DNA from 3 places in the Thalassotalea agariperforans genome. Region 1 is predicted to be linked to each of the others. Evidence: predicted binding sites of a transcription regulator. Region 1 holds the regulator's gene; each other region holds the start of a gene.
The links. The regulator LexA, encoded in region 1, represses DNA repair genes until DNA is damaged. The targets are predictions, from matches to a motif close to TACTGTATNNNNATACAGTA.
Positions count from the first base shown of each region.

Region 2: a site for LexA is predicted at 4,587-4,606, ahead of ACSLUO_RS04750 (DNA recombination protein RmuC). Genes of this name have one in related genera too.
Region 3: a site for LexA is predicted at 2,664-2,683, ahead of dinG (ATP-dependent DNA helicase DinG). Genes of this name have one in related genera too.

Region 1 covers NZ_JBQMWH010000004.1:60,343-70,498, reverse strand. Annotated here, with positions in the region: gene ACSLUO_RS07575 (HD domain-containing phosphohydrolase) at 1-2,617, opposite strand, end outside; gene lexA (transcriptional repressor LexA) at 3,008-3,622, shown strand; gene coxB (cytochrome c oxidase subunit II) at 3,987-5,549, shown strand; gene ctaD (cytochrome c oxidase subunit I) at 5,619-7,154, shown strand; gene ACSLUO_RS07555 (cytochrome c oxidase assembly protein) at 7,308-7,877, shown strand; gene ACSLUO_RS07550 (cytochrome c oxidase subunit 3) at 7,908-8,789, shown strand; gene ACSLUO_RS07545 (DUF2909 domain-containing protein) at 8,867-9,076, opposite strand; gene ACSLUO_RS07540 (SURF1 family protein) at 9,120-9,911, shown strand; gene ACSLUO_RS07535 (redox-active disulfide-containing membrane protein) at 9,936-10,156, shown strand, end outside.
Region 2 covers NZ_JBQMWH010000002.1:350,644-360,799, reverse strand. Annotated here, with positions in the region: gene ACSLUO_RS04775 (TonB-dependent receptor plug domain-containing protein) at 1-4, shown strand, start outside; gene ACSLUO_RS04770 (sensor histidine kinase) at 107-1,657, opposite strand; gene ACSLUO_RS04765 (ABC transporter substrate binding protein) at 1,669-2,532, opposite strand; gene nadK (NAD(+) kinase) at 2,806-3,687, opposite strand; gene grpE (nucleotide exchange factor GrpE) at 3,845-4,480, shown strand; gene ACSLUO_RS04750 (DNA recombination protein RmuC) at 4,618-6,033, shown strand; gene ACSLUO_RS04745 (substrate-binding periplasmic protein) at 6,345-7,109, opposite strand; gene ACSLUO_RS04740 (GGDEF domain-containing protein) at 7,211-8,302, opposite strand; gene ACSLUO_RS04735 (GGDEF domain-containing protein) at 8,432-9,622, shown strand; gene ACSLUO_RS04730 (sodium-dependent transporter) at 9,665-10,156, opposite strand, start outside.
Region 3 covers NZ_JBQMWH010000002.1:72,347-82,502, reverse strand. Annotated here, with positions in the region: gene ACSLUO_RS03560 (DMT family transporter) at 1-483, opposite strand, end outside; gene dinG (ATP-dependent DNA helicase DinG) at 446-2,572, opposite strand; gene ACSLUO_RS03550 (DNA polymerase II) at 2,834-5,236, shown strand; gene ACSLUO_RS03545 (cystathionine beta-lyase) at 5,391-6,560, shown strand; gene ACSLUO_RS03540 (PQQ-dependent sugar dehydrogenase) at 7,031-8,143, shown strand; gene hinT (purine nucleoside phosphoramidase) at 8,229-8,579, shown strand; TPP riboswitch at 8,748-8,861, shown strand; gene ACSLUO_RS03530 (TonB-dependent receptor) at 8,905-10,156, shown strand, end outside.

The DNA.
Region 1 (10,156 bases):
TCGGGGTAATTTTTATGCCGTGCTTTTCATCATAAGAAATGGCTTTATCATGCTGAATTAAATGTTCAGGTTTATCCGAAAGCAAATATTCCGTTGCCGGTAATCGTTCTTCAGCGAATGACACTCTGAGTTCTTCAACGGGTGAAAGCCCTATTTTGTCGTCAAAGTTTCGCTGCCAAGTAACCTTAGCAAGTTGCTCTAATCTTTGAATGTTTTTTTCATCCATGAATTCGCCACCAATATTTGAGGAAGCAATAAATGAATAGTCTTTGATTAAATCGGCTTGTTCTCGTTTAAGTTTACGTTTAAGAGCCAATTTTTGTTCAGGGTGTTGAGCAAGCTTTTGATAAAAATTTATTTCAGCATCACGCCACAATACTTCAAATCGCATTCTAATTTCGTGGATCCGGTTATAAATTGCTTCGAGTTTGGTTCCTTTATCTACGATATGTTCAGGTGTGGTGATTTTGCCGCAATCATGTAACCAAGCCGCTAAACTAAACTCTCTAAATTCATCTTCATTATTAAATTTAAATGATGCAAAAGGTTTAGAGTTATCTTCTGCCGCCGCTTTAGCTAACATGATGCCTAATTCGGGAACTCTTTCACAATGGCCGGCGGTATAGGGAGATTTATCATCAATAGCTTGAGCAATTAATTCGATAAATGATTCCATCAGGGCTTTTTGATTATTTTCATGGGCCTTAATTGATTTGCTCATATCAACCATTGACGTTGCGAGCATTTGAATTTCTCTGATACTGCTTTTTAGGGTTGTTACTTGGCCAAATTGTCTATTCTGAATTTTTTGGTTTTCTAATACCAAGCGCTTTATCGGAGAAACAATTGGTGTCGCAAACAGCCAAGAAATAGGCAAAATTAGCAGTAGACTAACCGTGGTGATAATAATGGATAATTTTATTTTTTCACGGCTTGAAGCAAGTACTGCTGATTTTGGTACTGTGATCGCAAGGTAGTCTGTTTGAGTGGGGTTTAAACTTAGCGGCATAAGATAAACGTATTTATCAGTGTCGTTTAGTTCAATTTCTAACAACGTTGAAAAGTTTTTTTGTTGTTTTATCAGCTGAGTTAACTCAGGGTTAGGTACGGTGCCAATAGTTTTAATCGCTTGTTCTTTGTTATTTGCTAACCATTTTTTATCAAGCGCTTGATGGAAACTCATGGGGACATTTTCAATGGCAAAATTTAATAAATCGATTAAATCTTGTTGTTCTTTATGTGCTAAAAAATGAATGGTATCAGGGAAAACTTTACCAGATAAATGACTTAAAGAATGGTATTGAATATTTTTGATAAAGTATTGGTTTTGTAAATATTTTAAAACAATGTCGTTGTCTAATCCGGCATCTACTTGACCTTGGCTTACTTGAGTTAATAGGGTTCGGGAATCAGCGACTTCAACTATTTTGATATCGGGGTAAGTTTTTTTTACCACCTCAATAATCGACCAGCCTTTAGGTATTGCCAGCGTTTTGTTCGCTAGGCTGGTTAAGTTATCAATTGTTGAATGGTTCGGCTGAGTAACAACGGAAAAAGGCGTTTGAAATACGGCTTTACTTAGCGGTCCTTTTTTATGATTGTTTGCGGTTGGGAAAACGGAATGCAACATGTCCAATTCATGCGATTCAAATTTTTCAACTAACTCGCTCCAAGTAAAACCATTCACAAAAGTGATAGGTAAATTGAGCATATCTGAAATGGCATAAAGTAAATCAACGCCATAGCCATGAGGCTCGCCACCAACACTAAAGTCTATTGGTGGCCAGTTGCTTTCATTAGAAATTTTAATATTGGGGTATTTAGCTAATGTTTCCAGTTGAGCTGGATTTAACGTTAACGGTGCCAGTTTGGGTAAGGCGGATGTTGTCTGTTGTTGATTTGACGCAATTAATTCACCGAGCGCATTAAAAATATACATCTCGGTTGATAATTGATTTGATTGATGCTGACTGGCTAAATAATCGGATAAATTTGATAAGGGAATATCAGCAGCTAAAACAGTGTTACTGTTTTTTAACTTGATTGAGTACGTTTGACCGGGAGCTTGTAAATGGCTAAATAAATAAGGTTGTGTTTTGTGTACTTGATTGATTTGAGCTTGTTTAAACCAAACCCTTTCTTTAGGGTTGTAATTGGTCTTTTCTGTGTGAGTTACTCGTAACTTAAAGTTATGGTCGTAATAATGTGTTTGTTTTATCTTATCTTGAATATCAATTACTAACCATCGATCACTAATTGCTGCTTGATATTGTTGACGAACGGTTTCACTGGTCTTTAAGTTGATAACTTCATAAAAGTGGCCATTATCATAACCGACATACAAGGCATAAAGCAGTGGATTGGTTTCAATGATTTGTGACAACAAGGAGCGTAGGGCTGTTTTATCTTCACTGCTTTTATCAATAATTTCTTGGCTTTTAGATAAAATACGAACGGTATTTTCTGCATTTTCATTGATGCTTTTTAAATAATTTGCGGTATTTTGAGTGGTTAAATTAAAAAGCTTAACTCTAGATTCAATTGCAAGATTTTCACTGAAATAGTATTGCAGGCCGATAGCAATTGAAGCGGTAATAATCGTTGAGAAAATAAACACGCTCACCACGGTTAAGCGTATGGAAAACTTAATTCTTCTCTTGATTTGTTTTAATAATACTAACAAGTTATTAACTATCCATGTTATCTACTTAAACATAAAACTAGCATTAACAAATTAATAAGTATAGGTTTTTTGTATTATTTTTAGGCATGAAAATCATCGATATATTAACACCATTCTCTTCAATCAATGCCTTTCTTCTAATCCTTTAAATTCTTGCTAAGCGATTACTTTCTTATACGGATTGGTATAATACCTAGCGCTTTTAATATTGCTTGATTATTTTTACGGTTAAATAGCCGCTTTATTTTAAGTGATAGTTTACTTGAGTTTATATACAGTCTGTATATACTGACAGTTATCACTGTATAAAGTAACAGGAATAATATGCGTCCATTAACCCCACGACAAGGTCAAATATTTGATCTGATCAAAGAAAAAATTGCCGAAACCGGTATGCCGCCAACTCGAGCTGAAATAGCTGATTTTTTTGGTTTTAAGTCAGCAAATGCGGCAGAAGAGCATTTAAAAGCGTTAGCCAAAAAAGGCTATATTGAAATGTTACCAGGTACTTCAAGAGGCATTCGTTTAGCCGAAGAATTTATTGAAGAAGAAGGATTACCTTTGATTGGCCGTGTTGCTGCGGGTGAACCTATTCTTGCCCAAGAACATGTGGAAGAGCATTACAAGGTAGATGGCAGTTTATTTCACCCTCATGCCGATTATTTGTTGCGAGTTCATGGCGAAAGTATGAAAGATATTGGCATACTCGATGGCGACTTATTAGCGGTTCATCAAACCACGGATGTTAAAAATGGCCAAGTAATTGTTGCCCGAGTGGAAGATGATGTCACCGTTAAGCGCTTTAAGCGTGATGGTAATATTGTTTATTTACATGCAGAAAACGAAGACTTTTCACCTATTAAAGTTGATCTTGCCAGCCAGCAATTTAATGTTGAAGGAATTGCGGTTGGGGTTATTCGAAACGCCGATTGGATGTAAACTTATATTTATTTTTTGAAAAGGATTAATCTTGATCCTTTTCTATCTCTGTCTTTCTCATCATTTTTTCATTAATTTTCATCTAACACCTATCGTAGCTCCTTTTAGAGTTAATACTCCATTGATTTTATTGGCTTTTTAAAGTAATTGCTCAAAAATTAAACATTGACCTATGTCAATATTTGAGTAATTCTAATTCTGAAAGTGAACAAAAAAATAACTAAATAATTATAAAAGACAACGGCTTTCAGCCTTTTTGTCACAATAAAATAACCGATAAACAACAGAATATGAGTCAGTGGGCTGTGTATTACTCTGTGTGCTTATTTTGTTTTCTTTTAAAGGACAGAGGAGATGTCGAGTGATGAGACGTAACCTAGGTTGGCTGTTTTTGGGAAGTATTGTTTCCAGTTCAGCTTGGGCTGATATGCAACTAAACCTAACAAAAGGTGTTACTGCAGTTAGTCGTGAAGTTTATGATTTGCATATGTTAGTCATGTGGATTTGTACTGCCATTGGCGCTGTGGTGTTCGGTGCTATGTTTTGGTCGATGATATTCCACCGTAAATCAAGAGGTGTAAAAGCAGCTACCTTTCATGAAAGCACTAAGGTTGAAATTCTTTGGACCGCAATCCCTGTTGTTATTCTTATTGCAATGGCTGTACCTGCAACAAGTACGCTAATTGATATGGAAAATAATGACAATTCAGATATTACTATCCAAGTTACTGGCTCCCAGTGGAAATGGCACTATAAATATTTTGACCAAGATATTGAATTTTATTCCGTATTATCAACACCAAAAGAACAATATCAAAACCAAAATGGCAGCTCTGCCCAAAAAGGTGAACATTATCTGCTAGAAGTGGATAAACACTTAGTGATCCCGGTGAATAAAAAAGTACGTTTTTTAATTACTTCTGACGATGTTATTCATTCTTGGTGGGTACCCGCGTTTGCGGTAAAACAAGATGCCAATCCAGGTTTTATTAACGAAGCTTGGACGATTGTTGATGAACCCGGTATTTATCGCGGCCAGTGTGCTGAGCTATGTGGTAAAGATCATGGTTTTATGCCTGTGGTTGTTGAGGTAAAAACCGAAGCAGACTACGCCATTTGGCTTGATGAACAAAAAGCGTTAATTGCGCAAGCGGCAGCTGCTGAAAAAGCCTCATTAAATGCCACTTTAGGCTTAGATGAGTTGATGACATTAGGTGAGCAAACTTACATGGCACATTGTGCTGCTTGTCACCAACCAACCGGTTTAGGTTTACCGCCAGCGTTTCCTGCTTTAAAAGGCAGCCCAATTGCCTTAGGTGAGGCTGCTGCTCATATTGATATTGTGGTAAATGGTCGTGCTGGTACTGGTATGCAAGGCTACGGTAAACAACTGACGTTAAAAGAACTTGCTGCTGTTGTGACTTACGAACGTAATGCGTGGGGTAACAATACTGGTGATGCCATTCAGGCTGCAGATGTTGGTGCTATCGTAGGTACCGCACCGGTCGGTGAAGTTGAAGCGGTTGTTGCAGAGGTTAAAGAGCAAGTTGCTGACACCATTGAAGAACTCAGCCCAACCGAAGACTTAAATAAAACCTATAGCTTAGATGAAATGATGGTTATGGGTGAAGAAGTATATGCCAGCTCGTGTGCTGCTTGTCATCAAGCGTCAGGCGAAGGTATGGCGCCGGTATTTCCTGCTTTAAAAGCCAGCCCAATTGCCCTTGGCGATGTTAATACCCACATTGATATGGTGTTAAATGGTAGTGCTAAAAATCCGGCAATGGCAGCTTTCAAAGGTATGTTAACCAATACACAAATGGCCGCAGTTGTTACTTACGAGCGCAATGCTTGGGGTAATAATACCGGTGATGTTGTTCAACCCGCGGACGTTGCTAATTTAAGCAACCAAGCAAGTGCGAAGTAAGGAGGCCTTATTATGACAACAGAAACACTTCATGATTCGCACGCTGATGGCGAGCATCACGATCATAAAATGACCGGTATTAAACGCTGGTTATACACCACTAACCATAAAGATATTGGCTCAATGTATCTTTGGTTTTCGTTCATCATGTTTTTAACCGGTGGTGCCATGGCCATGGTGATCCGAGCTGAATTATTTCAGCCAGGATTACAAATTATTGAGCCTGACTTTTTTAACCAAATGACCACAGTTCACGGCTTGATCATGGTATTTGGTGCCATAATGCCGGCCTTTACTGGTTTGGCTAACTGGATGTTACCCATGATGATTGGTGCGCCGGATATGGCATTACCGCGATTGAATAACTGGAGCTTTTGGATTTTACCTTTTGCCTTCAGTATTTTATTGATGTCATTTTTTATGGAAAGCGGTGCACCTAACTTTGGTTGGACTTTCTACGCACCGTTATCGACAACTTATAGTAATGGCAGCACAGCGTTTTTTGTTTTTGCTGTTCATATTATGGGCATATCATCGATTATGGGGGCAATTAATATAGTTGTTACCATTATGAATTTACGTGCACCAGGTATGACGTACATGAAAATGCCACTGTTTGTTTGGACATTTTTTATCACGGCTTATTTGTTAATTGCCGTAATGCCGGTGCTTGCCGGTACGGTTACTATGGTGTTAACCGATACCTACTTTGGTACTAGCTTTTTTGATGCTGCCGGAGGTGGTGATCCTGTAATGTTCCAGCATATATTCTGGTTTTTTGGTCACCCTGAAGTGTACATCATGATCTTACCTGCTTTTGGTATTGTTTCTACCACTATTCCAACGTTTTCACGTAAAAAGCTCTTTGGTTATAGTTCCATGGTTTATGCCACGGCATCCATTGCCTTCTTATCGTTTATTGTTTGGGCGCACCACATGTTTACTACCGGGATGCCGTTATTTGGCGAACTGTTTTTCATGTACTGCACCATGTTAATTGCGGTGCCTACTGGGGTAAAAGTGTTTAACTGGGCGGCAACGATGTGGCGCGGTGCTATCAGTTTTGAAACCCCGATGCTGTTTTCTATTGCCTTTGTCATTTTATTCACCATAGGTGGTTTTTCTGGCTTGATGTTAGCGATGACTCCAGTCGATTTTCAATATCATGATACTTATTTTGTGGTGGCTCACTTTCATTATGTACTGGTAACTGGCGCGTTATTTTCTATTTACGCTGGTGCCTATTATTGGTTGCCGAAATGGACAGGATATATGTACAACGACACCTTGAGTAAATGGCATTTTTGGTGCTCGTTAATTTCAGTTAACTTGTTGTTTTTCCCAATGCACTTTTTAGGTTTAGCAGGTATGCCACGCCGTATTCCTGATTACGCCTTACAGTTTGCTGATTTTAATAAATGGGTCAGTATTGGTGGTTTTGCTTTTGGTCTATCACAATTGATCTTCTTAGTGTTAGTGATCAAATGTATTCGTGGTGGTAAAAAAGCGCCGGCAAAACCTTGGGATGGTGCCGAAGGGTTGGAATGGACGGTGGCAAGTCCAGCGCCATATCATACATTTAGCACACCACCAAAAATTGATTGATTTTAAGCTGGCTAGTTTGTCCGCTATTTTTGTTGGCAATGCTCATGTAGAAATCTACATTCCGCGTTGCCGCCGCAATAGCAAACAAACTATCGGCGCTTAAATTTCAATCAATAGTTTGAACGCAATAAATGATTATAAAATAGGAAAACCATGTCAGAGCAAGAGTCACAAGTTAAGCAAACGCTTACTCAACAAGAAAATTCCGCTAAAACCGTGAAAAAATTGGTGCTAGTGGTGTTTGCTATGTTTGGGTTTGGCTTTGCATTAGTGCCTTTGTATGACGTGTTTTGTGATATCACCGGATTAAACGGCAAAACCAATACAAGTGCGGCAACTTATCAAGCGGATGGGGTTGATCGTAGTCGGGTAGTAAAGGTGCAGTTTTTAAGTCGTAACGCCAAAGGGATCCCTTGGCAATTTGAACCTATGGTTAATGAAGTAAGTGTTCATCCAGGTGAAATGAAATTAGTGAAGTTTTACGCAAAAAATGAGTCGGTACGCGATATTGTTGGTCAAGCAGTGCCATCTGTATCGCCAGGTAAAGCGGCGGTATATTTACAAAAAATTGAATGTTTTTGTTTTAATAGCCAGCCGTTAAAAGCCAGTGAGGAGGTAGAAATGGCCTTGCAGTTTTATGTTGATCCAGAGCTGCCAGCGGATATTTCAACCCTTTCTTTGTCTTATACTTTGTATGATATTACCGAAAATGCAGGCTCATAAGGCTAGCTTCTTAAAAATAGAGGAAAGACGATGACAACTAAAGAATATGAATCGTATTACGTGCCAGCACAAAGTCACTGGCCAATTGTTGGCGCTGTAGCATTATTTATGATCGCCATTGGCGCAGGTGAATATGTTTCAACATTACAAGTGGAAGAAGCTGGTTGGGGGGGCTGGGTATTACTGGCGGGCATCGCACTTATTATTTATATGGTAGTTGGCTGGTTTGCTAATGTTATTGATGAGTCAATGGCGGGTAAATATAGCCATCAAATGGACAATTCATTCAAACAAGGTATGAGTTGGTTTATTTTTTCCGAAGTTATGTTTTTTGCCGCCTTTTTTGGCGCATTATTGTATGCCCGAACTTTTTCGGTGCCATGGTTAGATGGAGCGGGTAACAACTTTATGACCGGTGAAGTATTGTGGCCTGAATTTACTGCTACTTGGCCATTAATAAAAACGCCAGATGGCACTGAAACTCAAGGAATGGGATGGAACGGTTTACCCTTGTATAACACGCTGATTTTATTAACGTCGTCAGTTACCGCTCATTTTGCTCATGTTGCTTTAGAAAATAACAAGCGTAGCCAATTAAAGCTGTGGTTAGGTATTACAGTGTTATTGGGTATTGTTTTTTTAATTTTACAAGTAGAAGAATATATTCATGCTTACACACAAATGAGCCTAACACTTGCCAGCGGCATTTATGGTAATACCTTTTTTATGCTTACCGGCTTTCATGGTTTTCATGTCACCTTAGGTACTGTGATGTTATTAGTGATGTTTTTCCGTGTGTTAAAGGGGCATTTTACTCCAGAAAACCATTTTGCTTTTCAAGCGGCAAGTTGGTATTGGCACTTTGTTGATGTGGTATGGGTGCTACTGTTTGTTTTTGTTTATATTTTATAAATAGAAATTAAGTATGGATGAGGTGTGTGGTGATGTTGTGTTACACACCTCGGTTAATTCAATAAATTGATTTAAACTTAATAAGGACGAGGGTTTGGGGTGATCACCCCAGTTACAATTAATACCAATAATAAAATGACAATTGCCGCTGATGTCATTACGCGTCGACCGATAAACTTCGACATACGGGGTTGTTCAGGATCGTTTTTATTCATGATCATTAAGGCTTTAAATAAGTTGTATATCATAAAAGCAATTAAACACACGACGATAATTTTAACTAACATTCATTTTCTCTTTTTATTTTATTAATCGGTTTTTTCATTATCTATGTCGGCAGTTCAACAATCAGCACCAACAAAACCTAATTATTTAGCCATTAACTTTTTATGGTTAGGGATTACCTTGCTGGTATTTTGTCTATTGGTCAAGTTAGGATTTTGGCAAACAAGCCGAGCACAAGAAAAAACAGAACGGCTTGACCGTATTCAGGCATTAGTTAATCAACAAGCTCTGTCATTAGATGACATTGTAAAGTTGAATAGTCAGGGTGATGAAATCATTAATGATTTACCTGTGAAGTTATCCGGTCAGTTTAATCATGAGATTATTTTTTTATTAGATAATCAGATGTTTAATGGCAAATTTGGTTATCGTGTTTTGCAATTATTAACCACCAACCATACTAAGCACGCGGTATTAATTAATTTAGGTTGGATCGAAGGTGACAGAACTCGTCAAATACAGCCAAACATTGAGGTTTTAACTGGCGAGGTGGAGTTAACAGGGCATGTGCGGTTAATTGAGCAAGGTATTATGCTAACAGAGCAAAACTTCGAACCACAGGCATGGCCAATGTTAATTCAACAAATTGAAATAAACAAAATGGCCGAATTAATTGGGGTTGAACTATTGCCCTTTGTTATTTACTTAGATAAAAAAGAATCATTGGGTTATCAAAAAAATTGGCAGCCAATAGTAATGCCGCCAGAAAAGCATCAAGGGTATGCGTTTCAGTGGTTTAGTTTAGCAATCGCATGGTTATTATTAATGATCTGGGCGGCAAGAAAAGCGCAGCTTGCTAAACAAATGAAAGCTTCACAGCCGAACAGACAACAATAAAAAGTAAAACATAAGGCTCGCAGTATGGAATTAACGGACAATAAACAAGTACGCAATAAATCTCGTAAAACCTTTATTATGGTGATTATCGCTTTTATTTTACCTGTGCTGATCGCTAAGCTGGCGCTAGAATTTAATTGGCTTGAATATGGTGTTACTAATAAAGGAGAGTTAATTAGTTCCTCAATGCGTGTTGAAGATTTTGGCGTTGAAATGGCATCACTCGCAAAAGAAAAACAATGGCT
Region 2 (10,156 bases), on a different contig from region 1:
CTAGTAGCCCGTATTGACGTTTTATAACTTATAGTACTTAACCAAAAGATGCAGGTAAGGCTGTTGTGATAGGTTGTTTTAGCATTTTATAACGGCTACCTTACCTTTAAGTTTCTGACTCGTTTAATGTTATTGCAACGGTAAATACTGAGCCTTTGTCTATTTCACTTTCAACACTAATGCGACCATGCATTAATTCAACAAAGCGTTTTGTTATAGCTAAACCTAAGCCTGTGCCACCAAATTTTCGTGCGTCGCTGCTGTCAACTTGCCTGAATTCATCAAAAATGTATTGTTGTTGTGCTTGGGTTAAACCAATGCCTGTATCTTTAATATCAAAACAGAGTTCTTGATTGTGTTGGTAAATTGTTAAGCTTACTTGACCATTTTGGGTAAACTTACAAGCATTACTTAATAGATTAATCAGCACTTGTTCAAGTTTCTCTTTGTCGCTAATAAACTGTGTTATTTGAGAGTTATTAATGATTTCAAATTGGTTGTTATTTTTGAGGGCAAGGGGAGATATTACGTCATTAAGGGTTACTTCTAAGGTTGATAATTTAATGTCGGTTGGGTGTAAATCTAGCTTTCCAGCCTCAATTTTAGCTAAATCAAGTAAGCTATTGATCATGTTTAATAAGCGCTGAGCATTACTGCTAACTTTGTCCATGTCATCAATCAGGGTAAAGTTACCTTCAAGCTCTAATTCTTCTGTGATCAGTTCACTATAACCAATTATAGATTGGATTGGTGTGCGAAGTTCGTGGCTCATATTGGCCATAAATTCTGATTTATGTCTGCTGGCGGTGAGTGCGGTATCACGTGCAAGCACAAGTTCTTTGGTTCTTACTTCAACTTCTTTTTCTAATTGATCGCGGTGGCGGGTAATGCTTTCTTCATGTTTTTCTAATACGTGCATCATACTGTTATATGAGTGAGCCATATTACGTATTTCTTTTGCTCCGGCTAGTTTAGCAAACTTATGCTCACCGGTTTTTTCAGCTTGTTCCATGATCAATTCAAGCGCATTTAACGGTTTAAATAAAGTGACTAAACCAATATGTAAAGCAATACTTAAAAGAATAACAGAGCTAAGACCAACGACAAAAATGATAACAGTGATGTTTTTTTGTGCTCTGCTTAGGTTTTCCTTACTGTATAGCACCTCTGCATAACCAATTATTTCGTCAGCTTGCTCAGAGGGGGAAAATTCAAATTCACTGTCGGTATTTGATACTATTTTTACTGGACTGCTGACCAGCCAATATTGGCTATTGTTATCGGTAACGGTTGTTTCAGTATGTTGACGATTTTTTACTGGTAGGCTTAAAGCTGTTTTACTTTTTTCAAGAAATACGGCGCTGCTGTCAGCAATGAGCTGTGCATTGATCACCGACTGAAACCCCATAACTTGCGCTATCGCGGTTTCTGCATTTTCTGGTGTGCCAGATAAAATTGGAAATACGGTTTGCTGTGCTAACCCTTCGGTAATTTGAATGGCATTTTTTAGCATCAAATCACGTGATTGTTGATTAACAACATAGCTGGTAACAATACTTAGTAAGGTCACCATGACAAATACCCCTAATACCATAATGGCAATAGTTTGGCTTTTAATACTTAAATTAGCAGAAAATTTAGGGCGCGAAATTTTCACAAGTAACGAAATTAATTAGGAAAAGTTAAGGCAAAAGTTGAACGAGTGCTAGCATTGTAGGCAAAACCTAAATGCGCGGCCGTTCTTAAATTCACAGCAAGCTTTATATCATGCATAGGTGTTACCATGGACTGTGATTTTTTGTTGACTTTGCCGACCATTTTCGCCAATTGATGTCCTAATTGTTCATTGTCTGGTACAGCAGAAAATAATGCGCCACGTTTGGCATGGGTAGGTTTACTTGAAAATACCACCATTTTATTTTCCCACGCTTTTTCAAGGATCACAGGGACTATTACTTTGTCATCAGCGGTTACCGGATCTAAAGGTAACCAAATAGCTTGATCTTCTAATTTGTTATCAGCAAATAGCTCATCATACTTTTGTACGGCTTCTTTAATGTTGTTTACTTCTATCGGTTGTAGTTTAAAGCCTTGGCTTTGTGCTTCAAGCTTAGCTTTATCAATAAGCCAAGAAGAATTTTTACTATATAAAACAGTAATGGTTTTAACTTTGGGAGCAAGCTCTTTTAAGGTATGAAAAAGCACTTGTGGCGAGGCCATTAAACTTACCCCTGAAATTCCATTGGGTTTAATCGGTAGGGCACCAACGACCACAGGCGTAGTTTTGTATATTTGTTTAGCGATTAACCAACCACGTTTCCCTAAAGCAATGACTTTATCTGTGGTAATGCTTTTTATCACCTCATCATTATCAAATTTTACCGGCAGTTTTAATTCAACAACCTCACCAGTATATTCAGAAGTAATGCCTGATTTTATTTGGTTAAAAATTATATCGTATGGGGCGTTTACTTCAGGGTAAATAATGGTGAGCTTTTCAGCTGATAATTGGCAACTAAAAAAGGTGAACAAGCTATATAAACTGATATTAAACGTTGTCTGTCGGTGCTTTTTTGGCGCGCGAAAAAAGTTAATAACAGCGTTTAATCTGAAAAGCTTAATAATATAAAGAGTTTTAGTTGATAAACTTTTTATTCGGTTTAACAATATTAATTCCCTAATATTTGTTCGAAAATTTATGCATTTGGGCTAGTCAGTTTAACGATACTGATATATTGAGCCATTGATTAATAACATAAAATTTATTATTGCTTGCTGCCGAGTAATTATCAAGCTTTTAAGTGATTAATACAGACGATTACCCCAGCTTAATTTATTACGCAATACTTTGAAATAACTGTGATCGGTTGGATGCACTAATTGAATGGTATTTGGGCTTTTTTTAATGATCACTTCGTCACCGGGCATGACCGATAATATAACATGGCCATCGCAGCTTACTTGCAGGTTTTCATGATTATTATTGGCGAGTACCAATTTTATTTCACTATCACCATCAACAACAATTGGTCGGCTTGTTAAAGTATGCGGAAACATTGGCACAAGTGAAAGGGCATTTAAATTGGGCGTTAATATTGGTCCGCCTGCTGACATTGAATAAGCCGTAGAACCCGTTGGTGTTGAAATGATCAAACCGTCTGAGCGTTGGCTAAACATAAAAGCGTTGTCTATATACACTTCAAATTCGATCATGTTAGCCACCGTACCAGCATGTAATACCGCTTCATTAACAGCAGAATTTGAACTGGTTAATTTACCATGACGGAACACTTGCGCTTCTATGATGAAACGTTGTTCGGTACGAGATTCACCTTTTAAAATTGCTGCTAAGGGTTCAATTAAATCATCGGGCGATAAATCCGTTAAAAAGCCGAGATTGCCGCGGTTAACACCAATTACATCAACATCGTAACGCGCTAACACTCTAGCTGCACCTAACATGTAGCCATCACCACCAACAACTATCGCTAAATTGGCCTGTTCACCAATTTCAGTGATCTTATTAACTGCTGCGTCAGGAATATCGACCGAAGCAGCAACGGAATTTTCGATCAGCACATGATAGCCTTCATTTGTTAAATACTCGTGAAGTGTTTCTATGGTTGCTGTGGCGCCATTGTGATCGGGCTTACCAATTAAGCCAATGGTTGAATAAAGCTTTGTCATTTACGGTACTATTTGTTCTCGTTAAGATTTTTGAAAGTTTCGCTGGTATCTGCACTATTGTAAAGCATACTTTTTATAAATGTTTTACAATTGTGACTTGAAACGAAAAATCTAAGCCCCATAATTAGCAACAATACGTTTCCTTTGGAGTTTTTTCATGACAACTGAGTCAACACAGAATAAAGATGAACAGGGCTTAACGCCTGAAGAAATTGCCGCTCAAGAGATTATTGATGGTGCAGAAGAGCAAGTTGAAACTCAATTTGATTTTGCTGCTGATACCATTAGCCCTGAGCAAGAAAAAATTAATGAATTAGAATTATCATTAGCTGCCGCACAAGCGACGGTTGCTGATCAAAAAGATTCAGTTATTCGCGCAAAAGCTGAAGTTGACAATGTTCGTCGACGTGCAGCACAAGACGTTGAAAAAGCGCGTAAATTTGCTTTAGAAAAGTTTGCTGGTGAATTATTACCTGTAGTTGATAATTTAGAACGCGCCATTGATGCTTTTACCGCAGAAGAGAAAGAAGCGGGTAAACATGAAGGTGTTGAGTTAACTTTACAAAGCTTTTTAGCGTCATTAAAGAAATTTGATATTGAAGCCATTGATCCACAAGATCAACCATTTAATCCTGAATTACATCAAGCAATGTCAATGCAGGAAGTTGAAGGTGTTGAGCCTAATACCGTGATTGCCGTAATGCAAAAAGGTTATGCATTAAATGGTCGTTTAATTCGTCCAGCGATGGTGATGGTTTCTAAAGCTGCACCAAGTGTAGATACTTCAGCTTAAGCATTTAACGCTTTATTGCGTTTACTGTTAATGAAAGCCAAGCAATTATTGCTTGGCTTTTTTTATGACAAAAGAGTTAACCTAAGAATATAAATGTGTTTTAATGAACTGGTTATTTATACAGTTTAGAGAGCCAAATGAATATAAGCACATGGATATCGTCGTTAACACCTGATTTATCGCCCGAGCAATTTCTCTTTCTTATTTTTTCATCTTTGGTGTTTTTTTTCTGTGCAGCTATTGGCGCTTTTTTCGTGCAACAAAAAAAAGTTAAGCAGTTAATGGAACAGGTTATTTTATTGCAAAATCAAAGTGTAGAACAACGTGATGTAAGCCAAGAGCTGCGTTTTGTTTTAAATAGCGCGATGCAAGAAAATCAATCCATTAAACCTTATATTGAACAACAGTTAGCCGATGTAAAAATGAAACTGTTAAGGCAAGCGGTTGATTATCAAGAAAAACAACATTACAGCCAACAAACACAGCAGCAACAATTATTAAAAACCTTACACGAACACCAGCAGCAATTTAATCAAAATCAACATAAAGCGGTTGATCAGCTGATAGAACATTTGTCATTAGCGACAAAATCTAACCGTGAAGAGCTCGCTAAATCATTAGAGGCCACCACTAAACAACTATCGCAAGGCATGGAAAGCTTAACTGAATCAACAGATAAACGCTTAAAAGAAATTAGTCTTGAAGTTGAAAAGCGTTTAGCCGAAGGCTTTGATAAAACCACTAAAACCTTTAACGATATTTTAAAGCGCTTAGCGCTTATTGATGACGCGCAAAAGAAAATAACAGAGCTTTCTAGCAATGTAGTAAGTTTACAAGAAGTACTGGCGGATAAACGCTCTAGAGGCGCTTTTGGTGAAGTACAACTAAATTCATTAATTAGAAACGTTTTACCAGAAGCACATTTTTCATTACAACATACCTTATCTAACGGCAAAATTGCCGACTGTGTGATTTTTTTACCTGCGCCTACCGGTAATGTTGTCATCGATGCTAAGTTTCCTTTAGAAAGTTATCGGTTAATGGCTAACAATGAAGCAGAGCAGAGTGTGCGTAACGCCGCTGAACGTCAATTTAAGCAAGATATTAAAAAGCATATCAATGATATAAGTAATAAATACCTCATTGAACGTGAAACCTCTGATGGCGCAATTATGTTTATTCCTGCTGAAGCGGTATTTGCTGAAATTCATGCTCATCATGCGGATCTGGTTGAGTATGCTAATAAACAGCGAGTTTGGCTTTGTTCGCCAACCACATTAATGGCGATATTAACCACGGCTCGCTCGGTGTTAAAAGATGAAGCAACACGTCAGCAAGTACATTTAATCCAAGAGCACTTATCGCATCTAGCAAATGACTTTAGTCGTTTTAGAACTCGTTTTGATAACTTAGCAAGGCATATAGACCAAGCAGCAACTGATGTAAGACAAATTCATACGTCAGCTGACAAGATCAGTTCACGTTTTGAGAAAATAGAAAAAGTTGATTTAGCCGATGAACCAAAAACGGAAGAATTCTTAGAAAAGGTTTAGAGCGTGTTGAACTTTTCTGTATGTTTTTGCAACAGTCTGTATGGGGTTTATACAAGGTAGAGCGATTGAGGTGTAGTTGTTCTACATAAATGAGCGATAACGTAGTAGAAAGGCCATACAGATGTTGCCCTTCGGGTTCGTTCTGAGCGCTTCCAGCACTGTGTTTCTTATTTTTTATATATTCCTGAAAGGATGCAGGTTAGTAGAGCAACGCAGGAGCAGTTGTCGAGAATAATTATATTACCTTGCTCGCGTCTTGTTCTGAAAGCGCTCTGTTAGAACAAAAATTATACCAGAAAGATCAACACGCTCTAGTGATAAACGCCATACTTAGCGTTGATCGCTTGACGCTCGGCTGCAATACTATCAAAAGCTTGTTGGTATTGGCTAATTATGCTGTCTGGTGTGCTTTTATGAAAAGCATAATAATTACCGACTTTGTTGACTGAATAAATAATTTTAAAGTTTTCGAACGATAAGTCATGCTCATCAATTAAGCTTTGAATGGACGAACGCGAAATAATCATTAAGTCAAGTCGGCCATTTTCTAACATTAAAATCGCTTGGCTTAATTGGGTTATTCTAGCGATGTTTTTTTCAGGAAAATTTTGCTCTAATAAGGTAACTTCCGAAATATCATTTTTAATTGCGGCAACAGTGTATTTAAACGCTTGCTGAATGTTGTTGATACTTTCTTTAAAATCATCTCTCGCTAATAAAACATGCTCTGCATGATAAAGCGGCCCAACCCATTTAAACAGTGCTTCTCTTTCTGGTGTTCGTGCCATGGTAAATAACATGCTATTGGGGTTATTTATTGTATTTCGGTAACCTCGGGCCCACGGAACAAGGTGAATTTTTTGTTCGGCAATCTGCATTTTTTGCCACATGAGTTTTAATGTTTCAACCGATAAACCAACCAGCTGATTATTCTCAAGATAATTTGACGGAGGGTAAACCTCGGTATAGTACGTGATGTTTTCTGCCGTTATCTCATGAGCATTTGTTACACAAGCAAAACAGAGCACTAACATGCGAATAAGTTTAAGCAAAACGGGTGTTTTGGCAATTAGCATCACTGTACTTTCCTTACATTAACGCAAGCGCGTTTAGCTGCTCTATTAATTATTGATTTATTTGTAAGTATAGATAATGAATTGAAATTATTTGTATATATCTAGGCGAATAATTGCACGCGATTTCTACCTAGCTCTTTAGCACGATATAGGGCTTTGTCGGCATTAATAAGAATAGATTTTAGGTCTTTAGCACTGTCTGATAGGGCAGCAATACCAAAACTAGCCGTACAATTGAATTTTTTATGCTCGTTTTCAACGTCAATTTGGCATTTTTCAACTTCAATTCTAATGCGCTCAGTAATATTGTTTGCTTCTTTTATTGTCGTTTCAGGCATACCAATGACAAATTCTTCTCCACCAATACGAGCAAATAAATCATGTTGTCGGATCGATGCTTTGATTGTATCAGTTATTCGAACCAAACATTCATCGCCAGCATGATGACCATATTTATCATTGATTTGTTTAAAGTAATCTAAATCGAGTAATACTAAGGTAAATGGGCGATTTAAACTATTTGCTAGCGAGAGTTGGTTATTACCTTGTTCGAAAAAATGATGACGGTTAGCTATTTTAGTTAAGGCATCCGTTTTAGCTTGTTGATAGAGCTTTAACTCGTTTCGTTCAATTTGATTAACAAATAACACAAGTACAAAAATAACTTCCACCATGTTGATAAAAACCACCGATTGATAAATTAAATGATTCATTTCGGGAGATAGTTCGATCAACGGATTGGTATTAACGGTATTTTCACAATAAAAAAACAATAAGGTGGCGATAATACTTAAGGTGATTTTTTCATACTTTTCTTTTAATTCAAAAAGTAAGAATACGCCGGTTGGCACTAAGAAAAAATACAAATGAAAGCCGGTTTCTTTGGTGACATAGATGTTAGTACAAACCACTAAATGCACCATCAATAAAATAAAAAACCACGTTTTAGCTAAGCGATGCAATTCAAGGTAGTTAACAAATAAAACGCTTAGGTAAGCAAAGGTAAAAAGGGCATTAATGCCCGCAACCATGGGTTGATTAAGAATAAATAAATAATTAAGCGTATAAAGTGCAGAAGCAACAAACGAAAACAAACTAATAATATTAGTTAGTTTTGTTTTATAAGCATTATTAGGCATTTGGTGTTTAGTGCCTAAATTTAATCCTAAATTTAAGATAGACTTCAGCGACATGATTGCTCTATTTAAAAGTGGTCTTTACAAAACGATTATGCTCCAATAATACCCCAGTTATTGTGCAAATAGCCAATTAGAAAATTAATTTTTTGCGTTTTTAATTATAAACCTAATGGAATAAGCCCTTTGAATCATTTTTTTACTGGCACTAAAACCAACTTAAGTAGTTGTTTGCTATTTACTTTTGTTTTTTTTAGCGCTTATTATAGCCAAGCATTTTGGCTGCCGTTACAAGCATTTTTTACCCACTCATTTTATTTACTTACTGCTATTTTAGTGGTTTTTGCGGCGCAGTTTAGTCAAAGCCGATTTTCTATTTTAGCGTTATTATTGTTAGTACTGTTGTTATCTAATCAGCTGTCATCTCCTTTATTGAGTGCTTGGCAAGCTAATGGTGAGTGGCAAATATTAGCAAGCGTTACCATGTTTGCTTATTTGGCTTGGTGTAAAGACCGTGGTTTATGTTCAATTCACTTTTTCTTTCGGTTAATTAGTTTAGCTGCTTGTGTTTTGCTTGCATTTGCTTATTTAATGCTGATTAACACGTTAATAAACCAATATGAGCAAGTTAGTTGGCTAATTCAATATCAACAATGGTTGAATATTTATGCGCCTATGAGCATTGCTTTCGTTGCTATGTTAATTCCTTGCTTACAGAAAAAGCATTTATTTCAACCTGCACTGTTAGTCACCGCAGTACTGACAGTGTTGTTTTATTTTGACGCTTTATGGTTATCATGGTCAGCGACGTTAGTGTTGTTGCTACTTTATTTTTTACTCAGTGTCATTATCAGTTCTTATTTTTTAGCTTATCGCGATGAATTAACCGGATTACCTTCGCGCCGAGCTTTGTATCAAACATCTTTATCATTAGGCCGAAAATATAGTGTGGCTATGATGGATATCGATCATTTTAAAAAATTTAATGACACTTATGGCCATGATATTGGCGATCAAGTATTAAAGTTGGTTGCCTCTCAATTAGCAAAAGTAAAAAGTGGTGGCCGAGTGTTTCGCTACGGTGGTGAAGAATTTACTGTTATTTTTCCTCGTAAGCAGGCAGAGCAAACCCTACAAGAATTAGAAACATTAAGGCAAGCTATTGCCGATTATCAAATGGTGATCCGGCAGCCGGTTCGGGTTGGTAAAGATGGTCGAAAAATGAAAAAGTCGGCTAATACTAAAAGTGTTTCAGTGACTATTTCAATTGGTGTTGCCACCCGTTTACCGAAACAAAACTTTGAGCAAGTGATGAAAGCGGCAGATAAAAAACTTTATCAAGCTAAGAAAAATGGCCGCAATAATGTCACCAGTTAAGTGTTGTTACTATTATTTGCTATAGGCCGAGATTAGAGCGGCTTAACTAAAGGCAAGGTTAATAAAAACAATGGTTAATAAAACAGGGCAAACACTGCCTAAATAATAACCTAAATAGGTTAAATGTTTTGATTGGCCTTTTAATTTATTGCCTTTTTTCCATAACCAGCCAACAACAATAAAATAAAATAAGCAGCTTAATGGTTGAATAATTGTCGTTAGTATTTGAATAACCAAGCCAAATAACACATCAAAAAAAGCTACTAAGGTCATGCTTGCGGTTAAAACCAAAGCAGAAACACACCAAGTGGCTTTGTTACGTGACAAGCCTTTATCTTCAACAAGGTAAGCGACTGGTACTTCGGTTGACGAAATAGTTGAGGTTAATGCCGCAATAGATAATAAACTAAAAAAGATAACCGCCAGCCAAGCGCCAACTTCTCCCATAGAGTTAAATAGTGTTGGTAATACCTGAAAAATTAATTGGCCTTCACCAATTAATTTACCTTCTACAAAAACGTCTTGCCCAGCATG
Region 3 (10,156 bases), on a different contig from region 1:
CTCATTACGAGTGATTTTTTTAGTTTTGAAAAAGCTGAATGAAATTAAGGTTAATTGCACAGCACCAAATAAAATAAGCGCTCCGGTTCCGGTATCTAATGCGACATAAGCATAAGAAAAGCCCAGCGCGTAAATGAACAAATACCAAGCGCTTAATGAAGGCATCAATTTTATTGATGACCAAGAAAATACATCTTGCTTAGCTGAATTTTGAGCGGCTTGTTTACCGTATGACAGTGAACTTTTTGAACTGAAATAAGATAATAATAACAGGGCTATAATACCTGAGCTTAAACGGATATTGGTAAAGCTTGCAGGATCTATCTTGCCGTCAGCCAGTGCTAATCGACATAAAATTGAGTTACCGGCAAAAGCAATTAACGCTAATGAAGTATAGAAGATCGCTTTAGTATTTAGCATTTTGGATAATTCTGTTGATTGAACATTAATATTCAACGTGGCGTTTAAATGGCGGTAAAGCATCAAGTAATTCTTTACCGTAGCGTTTGCTAATAACCCGTCGATCTAACAAGGTAATAGTACCAACATCTTTTTCATTACGTAATAAGCGACCACTGGCTTGGATCAGTTTTTTGGATGCTTCAGGTACCGATAGCGACATAAAAGGGTTACCGCCTTTAGCGGTGATGTATTCTGCTTGTGCTTCTTCTACTGGTGAGGTGGGTACTGAAAAAGGTAGTTTAGTAATAATTAAATTGGTTAATTGTTTACCTGGTAGATCAAGCCCTTCAGAAAAACTTTGGGTGCCAAAAATAATAGATTCAAGGTTTTTTTCGATACGTTTTTTATGGCTGTCGATAATTTTTTGTCGTGACTGCTCACCTTGTACTTGAATTGGTAACTTATGTTTAGCACGTAAAGCATCTGCAACTTTTTCCATTTGCCAATAAGATGAAAACAGCACTAAACTGGCTTTTTTATCGGTTAATAATGCGGGTAAACGTGCAATTAATTCGTCGGTAAACTTATCGTGACTTGGCTCATATTGCATATTAGGAATAATTAGGGTCGCGTTATTTTGATAATCAAATGGCGATAATACGTGTAAATATTGACTGCCATCATTTGTTGATAAACCGGCTTGTTTAATAAAATGGTCAAACTTATTTAAGGCTCGAACAGTGGCAGAGCATAACACGGCACCTTCACATTTTGACCACAACATATCTTCTAAGGTAAAACCCACTTCGATAGGCGAGGCTGATAACAAAAAGTCTTGTCGCTTACCTTCAATTAGTTCAAGCCACCTTGCTAAGGGAGCCGCTTTCTCATGATCGGTTTTTGCGTACATGCCCCAAAGTGCTTGAAAACTTTCTAAACGCTGAATTAAAAAACCGGCTTCAGCTAACAAGGGTTCAGCCAAATAGAGTTTTACTTCATTTTCTTTAACCGCTTCCATTAAGGTATTATAAAGTTTATTAATTTGAGCCAAAGCACGTTTACTTGCTTCAGTTAACGATTCGCTGTGGTGTTTAATGGTTTTGGGTAAAATGCCATTTTCAAAGCGGTATTGTTTTTCTTTAGCGAAATAAACGGGTTGATTGGCCTCAATAAAGGTTTTAATTTTTTGTAAATCCGCGATTAGCTCCAGCGCTTCATCGGCTAATTTTAATGACGGTGATATCGCACTTTGGCTTTTTACTAACTTTGCTATTTTATCGCCACATTCTTGCAGCTTTCCAAGCCAATCAAGGGCTCCCTTGATGGTAGAACTTGCACTAGAAAAGTCACGCGTTACTTTTGGTAGGTGATGAGCTTCATCAATAATGTAAAAAGTATCAGCAGGTTCAGGTAAAATTCGACCTCCACCTAATTCTAAATCGGCTAATAACAAGCTATGGTTAACCACCAACACATCAGCCATATCCATGGTTTCTCGTGCTTTATGAAAAGGGCAATGGGTATGTTCAGCTAGGTGTTTTAAACAGCTGTGTTTGTCACTTTGTATTTGCAGCCAAATATTATTAGCAATGGTATCTGGCCAAGAATCTCGATCACCTGCCCATGTATTATTGATTAATGCTTGGTGCATCTCTTGTAAAATTCTAATATCTTCAGCGCGGGGTTTTTCAGCAAACGTAAAACCAGCTTGTGGGCTGTCATCATTGGCAACAGCATTAGCTAGCTTTTGCGCACAAACATAACGTTGACGTCCTTTTGCTAAGGTGTAGCTGAAATCGAGTTTGCCATGTTCTTTTAAAAACGGTAAATCTTTGTCGATAAGCTGTTCTTGCAGAGCAACGGTAGCTGTGGCAATACACACTTTTTTTTGTTTGCTAAGGGCTAGTGGTATGGCACCTAAACTATAAGCGAGGGATTTACCTGTGCCGGTACCCGCTTCAATGGTGATAATTTTACGATCTTTGCTGTATTCACCGGCTAAGGTTTTAGCTATTTCAGCGATCAGTAAGGTTTGTTGTTGCCGTGGATGAAAGTTGGGCAAACTTTGGCCAATAGACTTATAACATTCACGAATTTTTTGTTTGATTTTTTCAGACAATTTGGCCGTTGAATGTGGTGATGGTGGTTGGCTTAATGGTTCAGATGGCATATTTCACTCGAGTTGTGCTCTGTTTTTAACTGGGACTAAAAGCGACGCTTATGATGTGAAAGATTCCATCTTTCAGTCTTTTATATTACACTGCTGTATATATTAACAGGGTGTTTGATTGTTTACTAGAATTTATACCAATCCGTATAAGAAACTGATCGCTTAGCGAGAATTATGTGAGCACTTCTTTATACGGAATGGTATTAGTTTTTCAACCTTGTCAGTCTTGTATTTTTATGGCCGTTTTTTAAGTAAATGTTTATGACAACAGCAGTATCTTCCGGTTTTTTATTATCCCGTCAATGTCATGATCAAAAACATGGCATCGTTATTACGCTGTGGTTAAAAACAGAAACTGGCCCAGTTAAATTACAAATTCAAAATCAACGCGCGTTATTTTTTGTTGAGCAGCAGCAAAGCCAGTTAGCTGAAGAATTTCTCCGCGTTGAAAATATTCAAATTGATGAAATAAAACCCTTATCGCTGAAAACGTTTAATCAGCAAACGGTGAGCTGTTTTTATTTTAAATTTATGCGCGACTTTTACGCCGCGCGTGAAATATTAAAACAATATAATATCAAATGTTATGAGGATGACTTTCGACCGGATGATCGTTTTTTAATGGAACGCTTTATTACGGCGAGTGTTTGTTTTCAAGGGACAAGTGTAACACGTGAGCATTATCTTGAAGTGAATCATGCGCAGGCTAAACCCGGTGAAGCGGCATTAAGTTTAGCTTGTCAATTGTCGGTCTTATCTATTGATATTGAATGTGCTTTTGATGGTCAGCTTTATTCGATTGGTGCCTATGGGGATGATATTCAAAAAGTTTTTATGATCGGAGAGCAAAAGGCACAAGCGTTAAATGAATCGCATGATTATATCGATTGGTTGTGTGATGAAAAAAGTTTGCTTCTTGCTTTTATTACTTGGCTTAAACAAGTGGATCCCGACATTATTATTGGTTGGAATGTTATTAATTTTGATTTTGACTTATTACAAAAGCGCTGTGATCTCCATAAAATTCCTTTTGCGATTGGTCGAGATGGTAAAACACCCTATTGGCGAAAAAATCATGCGAGTGAGCAACGTTTTATTTCAATAAGTGGCCGAGTTGTCCTTGATGGCATTGATCTGCTAAAAACAGCCACGTATAACTTTCCAAGCTTTTCATTAGAAAATGTCGCTAATACTTTATTGGGTTTAAGTAAAAAAGTCAGTGATGTTGATAATCGCTTAGCGGAAATTAATCATAATTTTCAACATAATAAAACCGCACTTGCCGCTTATAACTTGGAAGATTGCCGGCTAGTGTCACTTATTTTTGAAAAAACGGATTTATTAAATTTTGCTAAGTTACGTGCGCAATTAACCGGGTTAGATATTGATCGTGTGGGAGGTTCCGTTGCCGCTTTTACCAATCTTTATACCCCTAAGTTACATCGTGCTGGTTATATTGCGCCGAATATGGGAGATGGCACACAAGGTTTTGTTTCACCGGGTGGTTATGTCATGGATTCGATCCCAGGTTTGTATAACGATGTTTTGGTTCTCGATTTTAAAAGCCTGTATCCGAGTATTATTCGCACCTTTAAAATTGATCCTATGGGGATGATCCAAGGTTTATTACAAAAAGATAGCCAGCCTGAGCGTGTTATTGCCGGTTATGACGAAGCTTATTTTTCACGAGATGAGCATTTCCTGCCTGATATTATTCAATCATTATGGGCTGAGCGCGACAAAGCAAAAGCTGATAACAATGCGGCACTGTCGCAAGCGATAAAAATTATCATGAATTCATTTTATGGTGTTTTAGGTTCAACAGGATGCCGATTTTTCGATCCTCGACTATCTGGCTCTATCACCAAGCGTAGCCATGATTTGTTAAAAACGACTCGCCAATGGATAGAAGAAAATAAAGGTTTTACCGTTATTTATGGCGATACCGATTCCATTTTTGTTGATATTGGCAAACAAGACAGTGCCGAAAAAAGTAAAGCGATTGGCAAAGAGCTAGAAAGTTACATTAATCAACAATGGCAAAGCTATTTAAAAGATAACTATCAATTAGAAAACCACCTCGAAATAGAATTTGAAACACACTTTTGTAAATTTTTAATGCCAACAATACGTGGTACGGATGTTGGCACTAAAAAACGTTATGCTGGCTTAATAAAAAACAAAGGCGAACAGCATATTGTTTTTAAAGGGCTAGAAAGCGTAAGAACTGACTGGACCGAATTGGCAAAAGTGTTTCAACGTGAGTTATATCACCGTGTTTTTAATGATTTACCGGTTAAAGCTTATGTCGCTGAGATGGTAGCAAAAACCGAAGCCGGCGAATTTGATGAGTTATTAATTTATCGTAAACGTATTCGCCGTAAATTAAACGATTATGTTAAAAACGTACCACCTCATGTTAAAGCGGCTAGAGCTGCTGATTTATTGAATGAACAACATGGCAAGCCGTTGCGTTATCAAAACCGTGCTTGGATTGAATATTTGATCACCAGTAATGGCCCACAAGCTAAAGAGTGGCTAAGTGCACCACTTGATTATCAGTTTTATATTGAACGACAACTTAAAGCGGTGGCAGATGCGATATTACCTTTTGTTGATACCAGCTTTGATGAAATTACCGATAGCCAATTAAATCTGTTTTAATTTTATTGTCTACAACCACGATTTTATTGCCAAAGAGGCTGTAAGTTCACGCGTATTCAGGTTACAGTTGTTATTATATAGATGGCTAGATAGCTGTTTAATTACATTAAATGATTTTATTCTTCTCATTATTAGGTTTTAACTAGGTAGGTACATGAAAAAAGATACCAAAATTGTTAGTGCAGGTCGCAGTAGCCAGTGGACTCAAGGTGTGGTGAACCCACCAGTACAAAGAGCTTCAACCGTTGTCTTTGATACGGTTAAAGACATGAAACATGCAACAGCAAATCGTGGTAATAAAGTGCTTTATTACGGCCGTCGTGGTACGACAACATCATTTGCTTTTAGTGATGCTATGGTGGATTTAGAAGGCGGTGCAGGTTGTGCGTTATATCCTTCTGGTACCGCTGCCATCACTAATGCCATTATTTCTTTTGTCAAGGCAGGTGATCATATTTTAATGGTTGATAATGCTTATGAACCAACGCGTAGTTTTTGTGACAATATCTTAAAAAAATTAAATATTGAAACAACCTATTACGACCCATTAATTGGTGCTGGCATTGAAGCGCTAATTAAAGAAAATACAACATTGATCTTTCTTGAATCACCTGGTTCATTAACCATGGAAGTACAAGATGTACCGGCCATTGCAGAAGTGGCTCATAAACATAATTGCTTAGTGATGTTAGATAATACCTGGGGCGCGGCGATCAATTTCCAACCTTTTGAGTATGGTGTTGATGTTTCAGTACAAGCAGCCACTAAATATATTGTTGGTCACTCAGATGTCATGTTAGGCACAGCTACAGCAACTGAAAAATATTGGCCTCAATTGCGTGAAATGAGCTATACCATGGGGCAATGTACCTCACCTGATGATTTGTATTTAGCGTTAAGAGGTATACGTACTTTAAGTGTGCGAATGAAACAGCACGAACAAAATGCCTTAAAAATTGCCAAATGGTTAGCAGGGCGCGATGAAGTAGAAACGGTTTTTCATCCGGCTTTAGCTTCATGTCCTGGACATGAATTTTTTCAACGGGACTTTACTGGTTCAAATGGCTTATTTTCGTTTGTCTTAAAAGACAATCAAACCTTGAATACTCGTGCGATGTTAGATGGTATGCATCATTTTAAAATGGGCTATTCTTGGGGCGGTTTTGAAAGTTTAATTTTAGCCATTAATGACGTGCAATCTTTACGAACTGTCACAACTTGGGCCTACAAAGGGCCATTAGTACGTTTGCATGTTGGTTTAGAAGATGTTGACGACCTTATTGACGATTTAAGCCAAGGTTTTGAGCGTTTGAAAAGTCAGTAGGAAGCGTTTCAAAAATAGGCTTAATATTCATAATTAAAGTCATAAAGCAAAGTTATAAAACGAAGCTATAAACCAAAGGCGATTAAATATCGCCTTTTTATTTTATAATTGTGTTTTGTTTATTGTTAACTGTGTTACGATTGTTTAAATACCAATCCGTATAAGAAAGTGGTTGCTTAGCGAGAATTTAAAGGCTTAGAGGCAAGGCATTGATTGAAGAGAATGGTTATTCCCTTGTCAAAATCAATAACGCTGCATATAAGCCTTTAAAACTCGCCCTTTGGGATCGTACGGGCAGCATGATAACTACACAAAATTTATTGGATGCAGAATAAACTATATCTTCACAAATTTTGTTTGTTCTAATGCCCCTTTACCGTTCTAAGTGAGCACTTCTTTATACGGAATGGTATTAATCATCCATATTGGGTAATACTGCTGTAAGAAAAACAACTTAATGAGTAATTGATATGATGAATATGATCACCAGACTTATTTTAACTTTGAGCTTATTGATACTAAGCACGGCTAATAGTTACGCACAAAAGGTAAACTTTAAAGAAGTTTTTAGCGGTACAAAGTTAGCTACGGACATTAAATTTATTCCTGAGCAGCAAGGACAAGTTTTTATTGCTGAAAAAGGCGGTAAGGTATTATTTGCCGATTTTAATAGTAAAAAGACTTATACGGTGACAACTCTTGCGGTTCGTGATCGTTCAGAAATGGGCGTGTTAGGTTTAGCCTTTCATCCACAATATCCGCAAGTGAATAAAATTTATATCAATTACAATCCTAAAGATGGTGAGCCGAGAACACGTATTGCTGAATTTTCAGTGACACAAAATAATGCGGCTTATCAATTTATCCAAGAAAAAGTAATCCTCGAGGTGGAGCAGCCGTATTTTAATCATAACGGTGGCCAAATTGCGTTTGGCCATGACGGTTATTTATATATTGGTATGGGGGATGGCGGCAAAGCGGGCGACCCACTTGGCCATGGCCAAAACTTAACGACCTTACTGGGGGCAATGTTAAGAATTGATATTAATACCAAGGAAAAACCTTATTTGGTACCGGCCGATAATCCATTTATCAATAAAACCGATGTCTTACCTGAAATTTGGGCTTATGGTTTACGGAATCCGTGGCGTTTTTCTTTTGCACCTGACGGACAACTAATTGCTGGAGATGTTGGGCAAAGCTTATATGAAGAAGTGTCTATTATTGAAAAAGGTAAAAATTATGGTTGGAATATTATGGAAGCTGATCATTGCTTTGAACCTAAAGATAACTGTGACCAAACTGGACTAAGCTTACCTAAAATTTCCTATCCACGAGATCAAGGTATTTCTATTACTGGTGGTTTTGTTTATACCGGAGAAAAAATCCCTGCGTTAAAGTCACACTACATTTATGCTGATTTTATACTGGGTAATATTTGGGCGGCAAAATATCCAGCGCTTGAAAAGCCAGTAAAAATATTCTCTGGCAGTTATCAGTTTCCTACGTTTGCCCAAGATGCTGCTGGTGAAATATATGCTGCCGATTATCCGACAGGTAAAGTTTTTCAATTAGTACCGTAATTACCGAACTTTCAGCTGAATTAACACTTGTTGCTTGGACAATTCTCTATACAATATTATTTTATTTATTCTATAGAGAATTGTTATGGCTGAAGAAACGATCTTTTCAAAAATTATCCGACAAGAAATTCCAACCCCTTTGTTATATCAAGATGAGCTAGTTACCGCATTTCGTGATATTGCGCCTCGTGTTGACAGCCATATTTTAATTATTCCAAATAAACTTATTCCGACGATTAATGATGTTACCGAAGATGATGAATTGGCATTAGGGCGAATGATCACAGTTGCCAAAAAATTAGCAAAAGAAGAGGGCATTGATGAAAATGGCTATCGTTTGATTATCAATTGCAATAAACATGGTGGTCAAGAAGTGTATCATATTCATATGCATTTATTAGGTGGGCAGCCTTTAGGGCCAATGGTGAGTGTTTAATGCTTGGAAGCAGGAAGCAGGAAGCAGGAAGCGATAAGCAGGAAGCGATAAGCTATAAACTAAAAGCTTTAATCAAAGCTGAAGTTTTTAGTTATCACTTACACCAAATTGTTATGGTGAGATTGTAGAGTTTAATATCTATCGTTTTAATAAATTGTTAAAATGAGGTTATCAACCAAGGGGTGCGGATAAGATAAATTTTATCTGCTGAGATGTGGTATCACACAAACCCTCGAACCTGAACTGGATAATGCCAGCGTAGGAATGGGTATAACACCGCCATAACATGCGCTGGTTCCATATTTTTGATTTATATGAGAACCACATGACAAGTAAATTATCTTCTATCGCTTTAGCGATATCATCAGTTTTAATTATTAATCCAAGTTTTGCCGAAGATGATACTTCAGAAATTGAAGTGATCACAATCAAAGGTGATTTTCGCGAAACTAATATTCAACAAAGCCCTAACGCGGTAAGTCTATTATCAGAGCAAGATATTAAACGCCGTAACGCTCAAAACTTAGAAGAAATTATTGCCTTAGCACCCAATGTTAATTATGCCGGTGGTTCGCAACGGGCGCGTTATTATCAAATTCGTGGTATTGGCGAACGTAGTCAATTTCAAGAGCCAATTAATCCCTCGGTAGGCATTATTATTGATGATGTTGACTTTACCGGTATTGGCAGTATTTCATCAATGTTTGATGTTGCTCAAGCAGAGGTTTTCCGTGGACCACAAGGTACGCGTTTTGGCGCTAATGCGCTTGCGGGTATTGTCAATATTACGACTAATGCACCCACCGATAGTTTTGAAGGTGCGGTTAAAACAACGGTTGGTAATTACGATAGCCAAGGTTTAGGTTTGGTTGTTTCGGGGCCTGCGAGTGAAAAAGTCAATTATCGTTTCGTTGCAGAACAATATAAAAGTGATGGTTTTATCGATAATGTTTATTTAAACCGTGATGATACTAATAACCGAGATGAATTAAGTATGCGGGGAAAACTCGCAATTGAAGCGTCAAAAGAGTTAACCATAGATATTTCGGTTATGCATTTTGACTTTGACAACGGTTATGATGCTTTTTCATTAGATAATAATCGTAATACTTATTCGGACGAGCCAGGCTTTGATACACAAGAAACCACAGCATTATCAAGCCGTTTTAATTATACCGGTTTTAATGCGTTTAACATGCTGTTGATCACCAGTTTTTCAGATAGTGATATTGGTTATGGGTTTGATGAAGATTGGGCATACGGTCAATATGATGATAACACCGGCGAATGTATTTCACTTGATACTGGCTGTTTAGGTGAAGTTTGGGGCTATTCAACCAAAGATCATTATGATCGTAATAAAAAAACAGCCACGCTTGAATATCGACTTACCTCTAATCAGTCATCAAGAATTTTTAATAACTCAACGGACTGGGTTGTTGGTGCCTATATAAACAAACAAGATGAAACGCTAAATAGAGCATTTTTTGACTGGGATCTTTATAGCGACGCTGAGTTTAATTCAACCTTTGAAACCACCTCATCTTCGCTTTATGGTCAACTTGATACTCGTTTAA